Regions from separate parts of the Rhizobium grahamii genome, predicted to be linked through region 2. Evidence: predicted binding sites of a transcription regulator. Region 2 holds the regulator's gene; each other region holds the start of a gene.
The links. Region 2 encodes LexA, which represses DNA repair genes until DNA is damaged. Its sites were predicted from a motif close to TGTTCNNNNTGTGTTCNG; they were not measured.

Region 1: a site for LexA is predicted at 2,810-2,827, ahead of ruvC (crossover junction endodeoxyribonuclease RuvC). Genes of this name have one in related genera too.
Region 3: a site for LexA is predicted at 3,094-3,111, ahead of FZ934_RS28180 (ImuA family protein). Genes of this name have one in related genera too.

What each region holds. Positions count from the first base shown of each region.
Region 1 is NZ_CP043498.1:2,651,788-2,656,761, forward strand. It holds gene FZ934_RS12835 (LLM class flavin-dependent oxidoreductase) at 1-192, opposite strand, end outside; gene FZ934_RS12840 (methyl-accepting chemotaxis protein) at 313-2,628, opposite strand; gene ruvC (crossover junction endodeoxyribonuclease RuvC) at 2,869-3,381, shown strand; gene ruvA (Holliday junction branch migration protein RuvA) at 3,438-4,055, shown strand; gene ruvB (Holliday junction branch migration DNA helicase RuvB) at 4,135-4,974, shown strand, end outside.
Region 2 is NZ_CP043498.1:1,202,599-1,207,572, forward strand. It holds gene FZ934_RS06005 (ComEC/Rec2 family competence protein) at 164-2,617, shown strand; gene lexA (transcriptional repressor LexA) at 2,571-3,287, opposite strand; gene FZ934_RS06015 (VOC family protein) at 3,490-4,374, shown strand; gene kdsA (3-deoxy-8-phosphooctulonate synthase) at 4,371-4,974, shown strand, end outside.
Region 3 is NZ_CP043498.1:3,289,031-3,294,004, reverse strand. It holds gene FZ934_RS15880 (error-prone DNA polymerase) at 1-670, opposite strand, end outside; gene FZ934_RS15875 (Y-family DNA polymerase) at 670-2,115, opposite strand; gene FZ934_RS28180 (ImuA family protein) at 2,126-3,073, opposite strand; gene FZ934_RS15870 (metallopeptidase family protein) at 3,235-3,672, shown strand; gene FZ934_RS15865 (DUF1737 domain-containing protein) at 3,681-3,887, opposite strand; gene FZ934_RS15860 (HpcH/HpaI aldolase/citrate lyase family protein) at 3,901-4,809, opposite strand; gene FZ934_RS15855 (hypothetical protein) at 4,922-4,974, shown strand, end outside.

The sequences.
Region 1 (4,974 bases), 1.4 Mb from region 2:
CCCGACATACCCGATGACGACAGCGGTTGCGGCGCTGGCGATCCCCGGCATTCCGTGATGCTCGGCCAGCCAGAAGCGCTTGTATCCGAACTCTTCCGCTTTCTGCGCCATTCGCGCGGAACTCTCGAGAGACTGGCGAACCGTGCTGCCATCCGGAACGGGAGAGAGATCGAGGATCGAAAACGGAACCATGGCAAAAGCCCACCTGTAGTTTCAAAGACAGGTCTATGTAGGTGGCGGTCGCCTGCTTTCCAAACCCGCGACATGAAAAAGGGCCGTCGCCGGCCCTTCTTCTCAGGTCTTCTCCAAGGCCTAGCCGTGCCGGCGCAACACATGCACTTCGGCACTGTGCTGGTGGCTGCCGTGGACAAGCGTGAAGTTGGCAAGCTGCCGATCCATCTCGACCGCCTCTGTCGCCAAGCGATGGATGGCAGCCGTTGTTTCCTCGACCATTGCGGCGTTCTGCTGCGTCATGCTGTCGAGCTCGGCCACCGCCGCATTGATCTGGCGAAGTGTATCCGCCTCCTCGCGCGTCGAATCCATGATCTCGCTGATCTGGCCGTTGATGGCCTCGACATGGCTGCCGATCCCCGTCAAGGCATCACCGGCCCGCTCGACCAGCGAAACGCCGGCCTCGACCTCCTGCGTCGATTTCTGCAGCAGGTTGGAGATCTCCTTCGCCGCGCTCGACGAGCGTTGCGCAAGCTCTCTGACTTCCATTGCGACGACGGCGAAGCCCTTGCCGGCCTCCCCGGCGCGCGCCGCTTCCACGCCGGCATTGAGGGCCAGCAGGTTGGTCTGGAAGGCAATCGAGTCGATCACGGAAATGATCGAGTTGATCTGGCGCGACGACGCCTGGATGGCTTCCATCGCGGCGATCGTGTCGCGCATGATCTGGCCGGAGCCGCTCGTCTCGCGTTTGGCGTCGCGCGCGATGCGCTCGGCCTGCTCGGCACGCTCGATCTGGACGCGGACGGACTGGGTAATCGCGTCGATGGCGTTGGCCGTCTCGGTGATCGAGGCTGCCTGTCGTTCGGTCCGCCCGGCGAGCTCGTCGGCGCTGGTGCGCATTTCTTCCGAGCCGGAGCGAACTGCCATGGAGTTGCCGCCGATCGCCGTCATGGTCTGGCTGAGCGCCGCCAGCGCCTGATTGAAATTGACCCGCAGGCCTTCGAGTTCGCTTGGGAAGCGACGGTCGATCTGGTAGGCGAGATCGCCGTTGGCGAGATGGTGAAGACCGTCGTCGATTGCCTCGACGACATCCTGCAGCGTCTTTGCCTCGGCTTCGCGCTCCGCCATATGCTGCTGCCGGTCGCGCTCGGCACGCGCCCGGGTTTCCGTGCTCGCTGCTTCCAGTTCGCGGCTTTCGATCAGCGATTGCCTGAAGCGCGCCAGCGCCTTTGCCATCGTGCCGATCTCGTCGCCGCGGTTCTGGCTTTCGATCTCGACGTCGAGCTTGCCGTCGGCGACGGCGCTGGTGATGCCTGCCAGTCGTACCAGCGGGGAGAACAGCATCTTCGTAATGATACCGGTCGCGACTGCCATCACCAGCAGAACCCCGACGGCGATCATGCTGAGCAAGGTCGCGATCTCGATCGAGCCCGCATTGATCTCGCTGAGCCTGACGCTCTCGACCACGAGGAACCGAGAATCGTGATAGTCGACAGAGCGCACGTAGGCACGCGCAGCGCCATCGGCCCGATCGAAATCATCGACGGTCATGGCGGAACTTGCGAGCGCATCCTTAACGAAGCTGAACGGCGTCGTGTCGAGGGTGGCAAGCTTGCCGTCGGCGTTGACGGTCACGGCGCTGCCGTCCTGCGAGACGATCGCGGCCTGCGCCGAGCTGCCGGCAACAATGCCCTTGGTCAGAATGCTGGTGAAGACGTCGTCATGAACCTTGAAGAGCATGACGCCCTTCGCGGCGCCGAGCTTCACGATCGGAACCGCGAAGAAGATTTCCGGCGTACCGCTGGCAGCATCGATATGGAGACCCGAAAAGCCCGCGGGGGCGAAGTCGTCGGTGGCCTTTGCCGTGTTGGCCATCGCCTTGGCAAATGCAATGCCCGCGCCGCTCGCCTTCCACCGTTCGGACGTCAGGTTCTCCGCGAAGTCATCGTTCTTCTTGTAGGAATAGAGAACATTGCCCTCGAGGTCGGCAATCAAGAGGTCGCCGAACGGAGTGTTCTCCAGGTCTCTGGCGACTTCACCCTGGGTCTTCTCGTGGTTCGAATAGTAGAACCCGCTCGGGCCATCCGGCTTCAGCAGCTTCTCGCGCTGGTCGGCAGGGTTCGGATTGTTGGTGATGAAGACCTTCTTGAGCTCGGCGCGCGGATCGCCCGAGCTCTTCTCGATGGTCTTCCAGCCGCTCTTGAGGCTGGTGATCGACATCTGCAGCGCTTCGATGCGCGCGATCGAATTGGCTTGGTTCTCAAGCTGCCCCAACTGTTCGCGCAGCATGTCGCCGCGGAAAATGAGAACGCTTTCCTTGGCCTTCAAGGCCTGCTCGCCGGAAATCCGGCTGCTGGCAAAGTAGGCAAGACCATTGATGACGGCGATCGACAAAGCCGTCAGTAGAATGAATGTGGCAATAACCTTGAAGGACAGGGATTGAAATCTCTGAGCCATGAACAACGAACCCTTCTGGAACGGCGCATGCCTGTCGGGCGCTATGTCCTCGCAGGCAGACCTGTAAGCCGAACTTGGGAGCCTTATCTTCCGGAAAAGCCGGCTCCTCTGACATTTTATCGGTCAAAACTTACGCACGGAGCTTAAATTGACGTAAACGGCAAGTTTGAAAAACAATGAATGTTTTTGTTTTGTTCACATATTGATGGCAGTTATTTTGCCGTTGCAATAAGGTGACGCATGCAAAATACGATTCGGATCATTGGCATCGACCCCGGACTACGGCGCACCGGCTGGGGGATAATAGACACGCTCGGCAATTCCCTGCGTTTTGTCGCCTCTGGGACGGTAACGTCGGATGGCGATATGGATCTCGCTTCCCGCCTTTGCCAGCTGCATGACGGGCTTGCCGAGGTCGTCCATGTGCACCAGCCGCATGAAGCCGCGGTCGAACAGACCTTCGTCAACAAGGACGCCGTCGCGACGCTGAAGCTCGGACAGGCACGCGGCATCGCCATGCTGGTGCCGGCGCGCGCCGGCCTGCAGGTCTCCGAATATGCGCCGAACGCCGTGAAGAAGGCGGTGATCGGCGTTGGCCACGGCGAGAAGCGTCAGATCCACATGATGCTGAAGATCCTGATGCCGAAGGTCGAATTCAAGGGCGACGACGCCGCCGACGCGCTGGCGATCGCGATCTGCCACGCCCACAACCGCGGCAGCAACCGCATGCGGCAGGCCGCGCTGGCTGGATGATGAGTGCTATCGTTCGTTTCATCCCACGCTTTAGAACACACTGACGGAGCCCGTTGATGATCGGCAAGCTCAAAGGCACCATTGAAGAACTCGGCGACGACTATGTGCTGGTCGATGTCCATGGCGTTTGTTACGTCGCGTACTGCTCCAGCCGCACATTGTCCCGGCTCGGTTCGGTCGGCGAGGCCTGCGTCCTTTTCATCGAAACCTATGTGCGCGAAGACCAGCTGAAGCTCTTCGGCTTCATGAGCGCGCTCGAACGGGAATGGTTCAACCTGCTGCAGAGCGTCCAAGGCGTCGGCGCCAAGGTCGCGCTTGCCGTTCTTTCAACGCTTACCCCGAGCGAGCTTGCGAACGCCATCGCCCTCCAGGATCGCACCGCCGTATCGCGTGCGCAGGGTGTCGGTCCCAAGGTCGCCGTCCGTATCGTGACCGAGCTCAAAAACAAGGCACCGGCCTTTGCCGGCGAGGCGACGGCCAACATCGCTCTCAAGCAGGAGCTTGGCGAAGGTGTCGCCGCAGCCCCCGTCGCCGATGCTGTTTCGGCACTGACGAACCTCGGCTACTCGCGTGACCAGGCAGCAAACGCCGTGGCCGCTGCCATGAAGACCGCCGGCGAAGGCGCCGACAGCGCCAAGCTCATCCGCCTCGGACTGAAGGAACTGGCGCGTTGACCCGGTCGCCTTGCAATGGTGCCAAGTCGGACCGCTTGGTGTATTGGTCGGTAATGCTTAATGATCGGAACGTGCCAGCATGAGTGACCCCGCGCGCTTGATATCCTCGGAAAAGCGGGGAGAAGACTTTGATGCGACCCTGCGTCCTCAGTCGCTCGACGAGTTCACCGGCCAGGCAGAAGCACGCGCCAACCTGAAGATCTTCATCGAGGCCGCCAAGAACCGTGGCGAGGCGCTCGATCACGTTCTCTTCGTCGGCCCTCCGGGTCTCGGCAAGACGACGCTTGCGCAAATCATGGCCAAGGAGCTTGGTGTCAATTTTCGCTCGACATCAGGCCCGGTCATTGCCAAGGCGGGCGATCTCGCCGCGCTGCTGACAAACCTCGAGGAGCGCGACGTCCTATTCATCGACGAAATCCATCGTCTCAATCCGGCGGTCGAGGAAATCCTCTACCCCGCAATGGAAGATTTTCAGCTCGACCTGATCATCGGCGAAGGTCCGGCCGCTCGGTCGGTGAAGATCGATCTCTCGAAGTTCACGCTGGTTGCGGCGACCACCCGGCTTGGCCTGCTGACGACGCCGCTGCGCGACCGCTTCGGCATTCCCGTGCGCCTGAGCTTCTACACGGTTGCGGAACTGGAACTGATCGTGCGCCGCGGCGCGCGACTGATGAACCTGCCGATGACCGAGGAAGGCGCCCGCGAGATCGCGCGCCGAGCCCGCGGTACGCCGCGCATCGCCGGCCGCCTGTTGCGCCGTGTCCGCGATTTTGCCGAGGTTGCGAAAGCCGAAGCTGTCACGCGCGAGATTGCGGATGAGGCGCTGACCCGCCTCCTGGTCGACAACATGGGCCTGGACCAGCTCGATAACCGTTATCTGAACATGATCGCCGTCAATTTCGCTGGTGGCCCGGTCGGC
Region 2 (4,974 bases):
TTTAAGCACCGCAGAGATGCCGTACTTGCATAGCGGAAGCTAATGATAATCCTTGGCTTTTCGGTGTTCGAAATTCTCTCTTTAATTCAATCGATTATTGTTGCCTGAGGGCCGGATAGCTTGCATTCTGGTTGTAGGATGGGGTCGTTGCGGGCAGGAATGCATGCCGGAGTTGAAGACGATCGAGGTCGACTCGGGCGCACCGCTTGCGACAGCAGGCGTATCCGCGTCGGCACACGTCGTGATCGCGCGTCGTGCAACGCCCACATTCACGCAAACGTCATCGCGGTGGCCGTCAAAAATCGCCCGGCAGGCAAGCAGGCGCTGGTCTGCCGGCAGGCTGGCGCTGGCCGCGGAACTGGATCATGGACGTCTGTTTCTTTGCGCGCCGGTGCTGGCAGGCGCTGGCGCCGTTGCCTGGTTCGAGTTCGACACCGACGCCTCATTGTTCAGGCTGGGCGCATGGATTACTTTCCTGGCCCTGGTCTTCGTCGCGGCGGGCGCCGGTCGACCGCTACCACGGCGCGCCGCACTTGCCGGTCTCCTTTGCGTCGGCGGCATGTTGGCAGCGCAGATAGAGACGTGGCGGGCAGGGACGATCATTCTCGATTCAGCCGTCACCACCACACTGACCGGTCGAGTCGAACGCCGCGAGGGTGATGACAAGGGCCGGTGGCGCTATATCCTCGCGGTGGAGCGAACTGCGTCACCGGCGCTGAAGCGCATGCCAGAACGTGTGTCTCTGCTGGCGCGCGGGGATGCGCCAATTCCGATCGGTAGCTGGATAGAAGTCCGTGCCCGCTTCACACCTCCAGCCGGGCCGGCGTTGCCCGGATTGAACGATTTCGCGTTCGACGCATATTTCGCTGGCGTCGGCGCAAATGGCTTTGCCTATGGTGAACCGGTCGAAGTCGCTCCTGATGCTCTGTCGCCACGGCGCTCGGCACCCGACACGATCGTCGAAGGCCTGTATCGGCTGAGAAGCAGCATCGGCGAGCGCATCCGGTCCATCCTGCCTGGCGATACCGGCGCCTTTGCCGCCTCGCTTGTCACCGACGAGCGCCGGGCGATCTCGGACGAGACGACCGAGGCCTTGCGTCAATCCGGGCTCGCCCATATCGTCGCCATTTCCGGGCTGAACATGGCGCTGTCAGCCGGCATTTTCTTTATTGGCCTACGAGCGGTCTTCGGCCTTTTCCCGGCCTTCGCGCAGGCCTATCCGACCAAGAAAATTGCTGCAGCCGGCGCGTTGGCCGCACTGACGGCCTACTATCTCATATCCGGCTTCGCGGTCTCGGCCGAACGAGCCTATATCATGATGGCGATCATGCTGGTCGCGGCGCTCTTCGACCGTCCCTCGATCAGCCTCCGTAACGTGGCGCTTTCTGCCCTGCTGATCATCCTGACATCGCCGTCGGCAGTGCTCGGACCAAGCTTTCAGATGTCGTTCGCCGCCACGCTGGCCCTAGTTTCGGGTTATGTCGGCTGGATAAGCGGCTCGATGCCCGGCAAGGCGCTATTCGTTCACCCCGTGTTCAAACCGATCGGCTTCGTGTTTCGCTTCTTCGCCGGCATTGCCCTGACGTCGATGATTGGCGGCTTCTCGACCGCACTCTTCTCAATCGAGCATTTTCACCGCCTGAGCGCCTATGGCCTGCCGGCGAACCTGATGGCGATGCCGGTTATCTCGTTCGTCGTCATGCCTATGGGCATGCTGGCAATGCTGCTGACGCCGCTCGGCCTTGACGTTCTGCCCTGGAAGATAGCGGGCTTCGGTCTGGATATCGTCATCGACATCGCCAAGACGGTGTCGGGCTGGGGAGGCACCGTCGACGTCGGCCGCCTTCCGGCATGGTACTTTGCCGTCGCCTCTCTGGCGTTCCTGTTGCAGACGCTGCTTTTCACGCGCCTCAAATATCTCGGCTTTGCCGTCATGCTCATCGCGACCGCCTGCCTCAGGTTTCTGCCGGGATCACCTTTGCCGGAGTTGCTCGTATCGGATGACGGCTCGCTGGTCGCAGTCGTCGACGACGAGGTGCTGGCGACCAACAAACCAAAGCCCGGAGAGTTCATCTTCAATCAATGGCAGCGGGCGCTGGCGATCGAGCCGCAAGTGCCGCCGCTGATCCTCACGGATGTCCCGCCGCCACCGCAAAAGCGGGATCACGAGCGTGTGGTCCTGACCGCGAAAGAGCGGCGCGCGGCGACCGATCTCATGCGTCGATCGACGGAAACGACGCAATTTTCCTGCGCAAAATCAGCGTGGTGCGCTGTGACTTTGAAGAGCGGCTATCTGGTCGTCGTCGTCGACAATCTCGCCTATCTCGGCTCAGCATGCGACGTTGCAGACATCGTCATCACGCCCGCTCGGGTGCGGCTTGCGCAGTGCAGGTCCGGATCGCTTCTGTTTACCGGCGATAGCCTTCGGCGAACCGGCGCCCTGGAAATACGCATTGATGACCAGGGATCACCGGTGATCAACACAGCATACACCGGCCTCGACCGTCCCTGGATGCGGCAGCGGGCCTATGATTGGCGCACCGGAGCCTATGCGGACGCCGTGCGGCAGCCTAGTGATACCGGCGGATCAGCCCGACAAGCTTACCCTGTACCTTGACGCGGTCAGGGCCGAAAATGCGCGTTTCGTAAGCCGGATTGGCGGCTTCCAGCGCGATCGATGCCCCCTTGCGGCGGAAGCGCTTCAACGTCGCTTCCTCGTCGTCGACCAGGGCCACGACGATGTCGCCGGGGTTGGCCGTGCTGCCATTGCGAATGATGACCGTATCGCCGTCGAAAATGCCGGCCTCGATCATCGAGTCGCCTTTGACCTCAAGCGCGTAATGTTCGCCGGATGCCAGCATGTCGGCTGGCACCGAAATATCATGGGTGTTGTTCTGGATTGCCGAAATCGGAACGCCCGCAGCAATGCGTCCCATGACGGGCACGGAGACGGAATTGCCGTTGTCGGCACTAGGGGCGGGTTTCGGCGCAGGGGCAGGTTGCGGCTTCCCAAGGCTGCCTTCGATCACGCTGGGCGAAAAGCCACGCCGAGGCTGAATGCTGGGGCTGTATGCCTCCGGCAGCTTGATAACCTCGAGCGCGCGCGCTCTGTTCGGCAGTCGACGAATGAAGCCGCGCTCCTCGAGAGCGGTGATGAGGCGATGAATGCCCGACTTCGAAGCGAGGTCGAGTGCATCCTTCATTTCGTCGAAGGACGGCGGGACGCCGGACTCTTTCATTCGCTCGTGAATGAAGAGAAGAAGCTCCTGTTGCTTGCGTGTCAGCATCGAAGTCGAACCCCAGAGTCGTGAAACAAAGCCAGAACGGACACTATATGTTCCATATGTGTTCTGCAAGTGCCTAAATTTTCGTAAAACTTGCGTCGGACTTGTCCTGTTTTTGCATTTCATTTGCGGGATATCGAAAGCTTGTTGCATTGTTCTGCCATCGGGCGCACACCGATGCTGGTTTTGGAAGGAGGATCTGCCTGTGAGTGAAGCCCATCCTCTTGATCACATCGTCCTGCCGGTGGCCAACATAGGTCTCGCCCGCGAGCGGCTCGGCAAGCTTGGCTTCACCGTGGCGGCTGATGCCCGTCATCCGTTTGGAACGGAAAACGCCTGCGTTTTCTTCGCCGACAAAACATATCTGGAACCACTCGGGATCGCGGACACCGATATTTACGAGACGTCGCTGAAGAAGGGGAACAGTTTCACATCTCGCGATCGGGCATTTCGGTTTCGCTGCGGCGATGAAGGCATGTCCGCGGTCGTTCTCGGCACCTCTGATGCTGACCGCGACCACGCCCGTTTTCAGGCCGACAAGATCAGCGGCGGTGACATGCTTCAGTTTTCCCGTCCGATGAAAATGCCGGATGGGACGGAAACGACAGCTGCCTTTCGGCTTGCTTTTGCGGCCGATCTGAGAGCGCCGGATTTCTTCCTGTTTACCTGCCAGCGGGTCAACCCCTTGCCCGCCGATCGCAAAGCATTGGAAACGCACGATAACGGGGTCACCGGTATTGCCGATATCGTTCTGACGGCGCCCGATCCCAAGGCATTCTCGCTCTTCATGCGGCATGTGTCGTGCTCAGGCGCCGTGCGCGAGGATGCGTTCGGGGTCAGCGTAATCGCGCCGAATGCGCGGGTTTGTATTCTTTCGCCGGATGGGCTCGACGCCTATTTCGATCTTGCGGCTCCCGCTGCGGATCGCGGTCTGCGAGGCGTTGCGATCGTCTTCAAGGTTGGCGATCTCGCCGTGACAGAAGCGCATTTGGCTGCTAACGGGATGACCTACACGCGCAAGAACAATCGAATTCTGGTGAAGGCTGCGCCCGGGCAGGGCGCGCTCTTCGCCTTCGAGGAGAAACGATGAGCCAGACAAATTCCGAAGTCGTGGTTGGCGAAGGCGCCGGCCACGTCTCCTTTTCCAACGCAGGCAAGCTGTCTCTGATCGCCGGGCCCTGCCAGATGGAAAGCCGCGACCATGCGTTCATGATCGCCGGCGTTCTGAAGGAGCTCTGCGACAAGCTCGGCATTGGCCTCGTTTACAAGTCTTCCTTCGACAAGGCGAACCGGACGTCGCTCTCGGCACAGCGCGGCATCGGTCTCGAGACCGCACTCGAGGTGTTCGCTGATCTCAAGAAGGAATACGGCTTCCCTGTCTTGACCGACATTCACACCGAGGAACAATGCGCCGAGGTGGCCACTGTCGTCGACATCCTGCAGATCCCGGCCTTCCTCAGCCGTCAAACCGACCTGCTGGTCGCTGCCGCCAAGACCGGTCGCACCATCAACGTCAAGAAGGGCCAGTTCCTGGCTCCCTGGGACATGAAGAACGTGCTTGCCAAGCTCAACGACAGCGGCAACCCGAACATCCTGCTTTGCGAGCGCGGCGCCTCCTTCGGCTATAACGCACTGGTATCGGATATGCGTTCGCTGCCGATCATGGCGGGCCTTGGCGCTCCCGTGGTGT
Region 3 (4,974 bases), 1.8 Mb from region 2:
CGAGGGGGCGGCGAGCGGTATCGTGGTAGAGCGGTTGGTTGGTCGCGATCAAGGGAATGCGGTTGCGGTGTGCCAGCTTGGAAATAGTCGCAAACATCCGCTTGTCGCGGCCATCGTAGGCGGGAGCGAGCGCAATGTGGATGTTTTTCCGGAAGCGCTTTCTGAAGCGTTCCAGACAGGCTTCGAACGCTGCGTGATTGTTATCGTCGGTCGTGGAGGGGTGAGGGACGATTGCAAGCATCATGCCGTCGCCCCATTCCATCAGATCGTCTTCAAAAAGAATGCACTTACCCTTTTCGGCTCGCAGGTTTCCGGCGCTCAGTAACCGGCAAAGATGCGCCCAGCCTTGGCGGTCGCGAGGGTATGCAAGAATGTCAGGGGTTCCGTCCGCAAAGACGAGACGGGCCCCCGGCTGGAAACGGATCGGATCGGGAATGATATCCTTCTTTTCGCGTTCCTCCAGAAGCCCGGCTTTCATTCGTTCGAACTTCTTCAGAATCGCCTTTGCCTGGGCATGCGCCCGGACGACGCCGGCAACCGAATTGCGATCGGCTATGCCAAGGCCTCCGAGCTTCAGAACGGCAGCTTGAACGACCATTTCTTCGGGCTTGGAGGCACCCTCCAGAAAGGAGAAATTGGTCTTGGCGCCGATTTCGAAGACGGCGGACATCAGGCAATGACCCCATGCATGAACCAGTTCTGCGCTGCGTCACGCTCATAATGACCCTGGCGATAGATCCAGAAGCGGCGCCCCTTGTCGTCTTCGATCCGGAAGTAGTCTCGATCTTCAGCATCCGACCCATCGAGCCACCATTCCATTGCCAGCCGCTCGGGTCCCTCGCTTTTCAAAACGCGGTGCTGCATCCGACGCCAGTGAAAACTCGCTGGTGCACCATCGGGGATTTCGATGGCAAAGGCATCCATTGGCTCCGGTTTCCGCAATAGCCGGATGGGCCGCTCGCTCCTAGCCGGCGGTGTATGTCCTTCCCGGGCTTTGGGGGCGGACAGATGATCGATTGCAGGCACGGCAATGACGGCTCTTTCCGGTACGTGGCTCTCTCGCAATTGGAATGTTTGCAGGCAGTCTTCTCCAAGGCGGGCTGAAACCCGATCCACGAAGGTGGCAAGAGACGCGTCCTTTTGTTGGTGGTGTTCGAAATCACCCTGTGAGGTCACGAAGTCCTCGTGCAGGAGCACGTTGAGACGAAGGATCTCGAATCCGTAACCAGCATCGAAATCGTCGTGAATTGCCTGCAGGCGTTCGGCAAAGAGAGCGGCGATGCGCTTCGGCTCCCGCAAGGGCTGTGCGGTCCCGGCGGAAATGCGAAACACCTTGCCGTCGACACGGAACAGCACCAGTTCGAAGATTCGACCGCCGACGCCACGCGCTTCCAGCGAGGGCTTCAGGGAGACGGCAATCTGATTGGTGAGCACGAGGATGTCGTCCTCGGCTCCGATCGGTTCAATCAGGCGACGTTCAACCGAGAGGCTCGCGACGGGCAGGCGCGGGGAAACCGGCTCCTCATCGGTTCCAAGCGCCTGATCGAGCCTCAAGAGCACCGTTCCTCCAAATCGGCGGGTGAGCGGGGCGCGCGGCGCGGTCAGTAAATCGCCGACATATTTGAGGCCCATCTTGTTCAGGCCACCTATCGTTTCTTCCTCGAGGCGCAAGGCCGCGACGGGCAGGGGAGCCAGCGCCTGTTCGGCCTCTTCATGGTCAATGATGCCGCCCTGGCCGAAGCGGCTGATGGCCCAGGACAATCCCGGCGAGGAAGAAATGGCGCCGCGCGCGTCAATTCCCATCTGGAAGAGCCTGGCGAGAATATCCTTGAGAAGGGAGGCCTCGCCGCCGAACAGATGGGTGCAGCCGGTAATATCGAGGAAAAGGCCATCGACGCCGTCGAGAGCGACAAGCGGAGTATAGCGATCGCACCAGTCGGCGATCGCTTCCAGGAAGCGCCGGTTGGCGGCTGGGTCGTCTTCGATCACATCGAGCGTGGGGTAGATGGCGCGGGCTTCGGCGACGCCCATGTGCTTTCGGAGATTGAGGGTTTCGGCTGCCTCGTCGAGCGCTGTCAGCCGCATGGTATTGTTGAGACGGCTGGAGCAGACGATCGGTGCGGCTTCAGGACGTCCGCGCGAACGCCAGGAGAGCCCCCATTTCTTTCTTGATATTCGGTCGGTTGGAAGATGCGGAAAGTGGAGTGCCAGAATGCGCTGCGCGTTCGTCTGGAAGGCGAGGGTCGACTGATTGTGAGACGGCGAAAAAACGGCGGTCATGAGGGTTCCACTCCAGTAGAAAGGAGAGGGGAGCCGGGTTGCGGCTCTTCTCCAGGGTGAGATGAAAAACCGGATTGCCGATGCTACCGCCCAGCATCGTGCCATCCGGCAAGGCGCGCGCCTGTGCCGGCGCGGGTGCCACAAGGAAGCGGAAGCAAGCGCTGCTGGCCTCTTCCTCTCCAGCCTGCCGCAACAAGAAAAGCGGGCGTTTCGATGCTTTCGCCCGCAAGCTCAAACGACGGCTTTCCGTCAGACCGAAGGGTTTCGGATTGCCGCGAACCTCCAGAATTGTCGCAGGAAAGATGCCGCTTTCGACTGCGGCCTCAGCAAGCCAGAGGGCATCTTCAAGCTTGCGTGGACTGGCATAGAAGAACCGCTCCGGTTTCAGACCGAAATCGCGCAGACCCACGGCGTAGGGGATGCCTGCTTCCATCGTGGAAACCATGTCCGCGATCCAGAGGATCGGTAGCGGAGCACTGTGGCTCTCTCCCGCTTGACGCTGCAGCATGGCGGCAAGCGCCAACACAAAGCCGCTACCGGCGCCGGCTTCGCGCAAAAGGTCGGAACGAACCTCGGTGATCCCGTCGAGCGGCAGGCCGCCATCTATTGCCTCGTCGAGCACGGGGATTCCAAGAGGAAGACGCAGGCCACTGTCGCTCTTGGCGGAGAGATCCTTTTCGGCCAGGGCTTCGCCTTGCGCGGCAGCCAAGGCCGGCGCGGGCTTTCCTTCAAGCTTTGCAATGGTTTCGCGGAGCGCAAAAAGCCGCTCGCGCGTCACGGCCGACTGTGCCATGACGTTCTCCAAGTCTCGTATGTTCCTGTTGTGTTCTTATGGATTCCAGAGGCGGACTGAAGAGTCAACAGCCATTTGATGTGAATTTATTCCTGCCTTTGATTCCGCTCTCGAAAATCGTACGCAAAGGTTCTATATGGGCCGCAAAGGAAGGAATATTAATGGCCCGCATAGACCAGAGCGAGGATTGGCGGGATCGCCACGCGCCGACGATCAGTACCTTCGAGTCGTTGGCAATGGAGGCGTATAGCCACCTGCCGGAAGAATTCCGCTCGTTGACCACCAATCTGACGATCGAGATCGAGGATTTCCCAGACGACGAGATATTCGAGGACATGGCGCTGGAAACGCCGTTCGATCTTCTTGGCCTCTTTGAAGGCCGGGGCATCTCCGAGCGTTTCACGATGGAGACCGGCGAACTGCCGAACCGTATCCGCCTCTATCGGCGCCCGATCCTCGACTACTGGGCCGAGAACGACGAGACACTGGGCGATATCATCACTCACGTCCTTATCCATGAGATCGGCCACCATTTCGGTCTCAGCGACGACGACATGGAACGGATCGAGGCGAGCGCCGAAGAGGCAGCCGAACGATAAGCTTTCACTTACTGTTCGGACAGCTTCATGTCCGGGTGGTATTCCTTGCCTTCGACTTCCTTGACGATCGCCTGAGCGCACATCACTTGGCCGGTCTGGGTGTTAAAGGTCAGCGACGGCGAGCCGTTCAACGACCAGCCCTTGTTGAGGGCGGCGGTCACGCGGTGGCAGAAAGCGGCATCATCCTGGCCGGTCAGAAGGCGATAAAGCTTCATCTAAAGTCGTCTTTCACTTCGCCGTTTGGCGTTCTGCAATCAGGCGGGCTTTATGAACCAGACTTTCCGCCTGGACAAGATGCAGGCGCTCGATCATCCGGCCATTGGCATTGATGACATTCAGGCCATCGGTAGTGGGGTCGGCAAAGGCGGCGATGATCGACTCTGCTTCGGCAATGGCAGCCTCATCGGGGCCGAAATGTCGGTTGGCGGCTTCGATCTGCGCCGGGTGGATCAGCATCTTGCCGTCGAAGCCCATGGCGCGGGCATGTGCGCATTCGGCATCGAAGGCATCGGCATCCCTGAAATCGTTGAAGACGCTGTCGATCGCGTCGAGGCCATAGGCACGCACGGCGAGAACCACCTGCATAAGCCAGGGCACGAGATAGGTGCGGCCGGGCTGCGGCAGGACGCCTGTTTCCTTGCGCAGATCGTTGAGGCCGACGACGAAACAATCCAGTCTCGAGCCCGGTGTACGCCCGGCCTCGGCAATTGCTGCCGCGTTCAGAATGCCGCGTGGCGTTTCGATCATCGCCCAGATGCGGAGATTCTCTGGCGCATCGGCGTCAGCGAGCCGGTCGCTGACGGCCATCACATCCTGAGGTTCGTTTACTTTCGGCAGGAGTACGGCATCTGGCTCCAGTGCCAGCACCAATTCCATGTCCGCAATGCCGAATGTGGAATCAAGCGCATTGATGCGGATGATCCGCTCTTTGTTCAGAAGAGTAGAGCCTGAAAAAAAGGCCTTCAGATTGTCGCGGGCTTCCGCCTTTCGCTCCGGCGCCACCGAGTCCTCGATATCGAAGATCACGGCATCGCAATCGAGCGCATGGGTCTTTTCCAGTGCGCGTGCATTGATGGCCGGAACGCTCAGGACGGACCGGCGGAGATTCAAGGAACGAGTCGGAGGCTTACGGGTCATCACAAATCTGTGCCAAGCTTTGTGATGAGTGGCAAGACAACAAAAAGCCATGCTCATCTTGCAGAGAGAGAAATGAAGAACCACATTCCTTTCCGAAGAAAGGTCTAAAACCATGCAAAGCATTCGTTCCGTCTTCCTCCTGCTCGCTGGCATCACCGCCTTCGT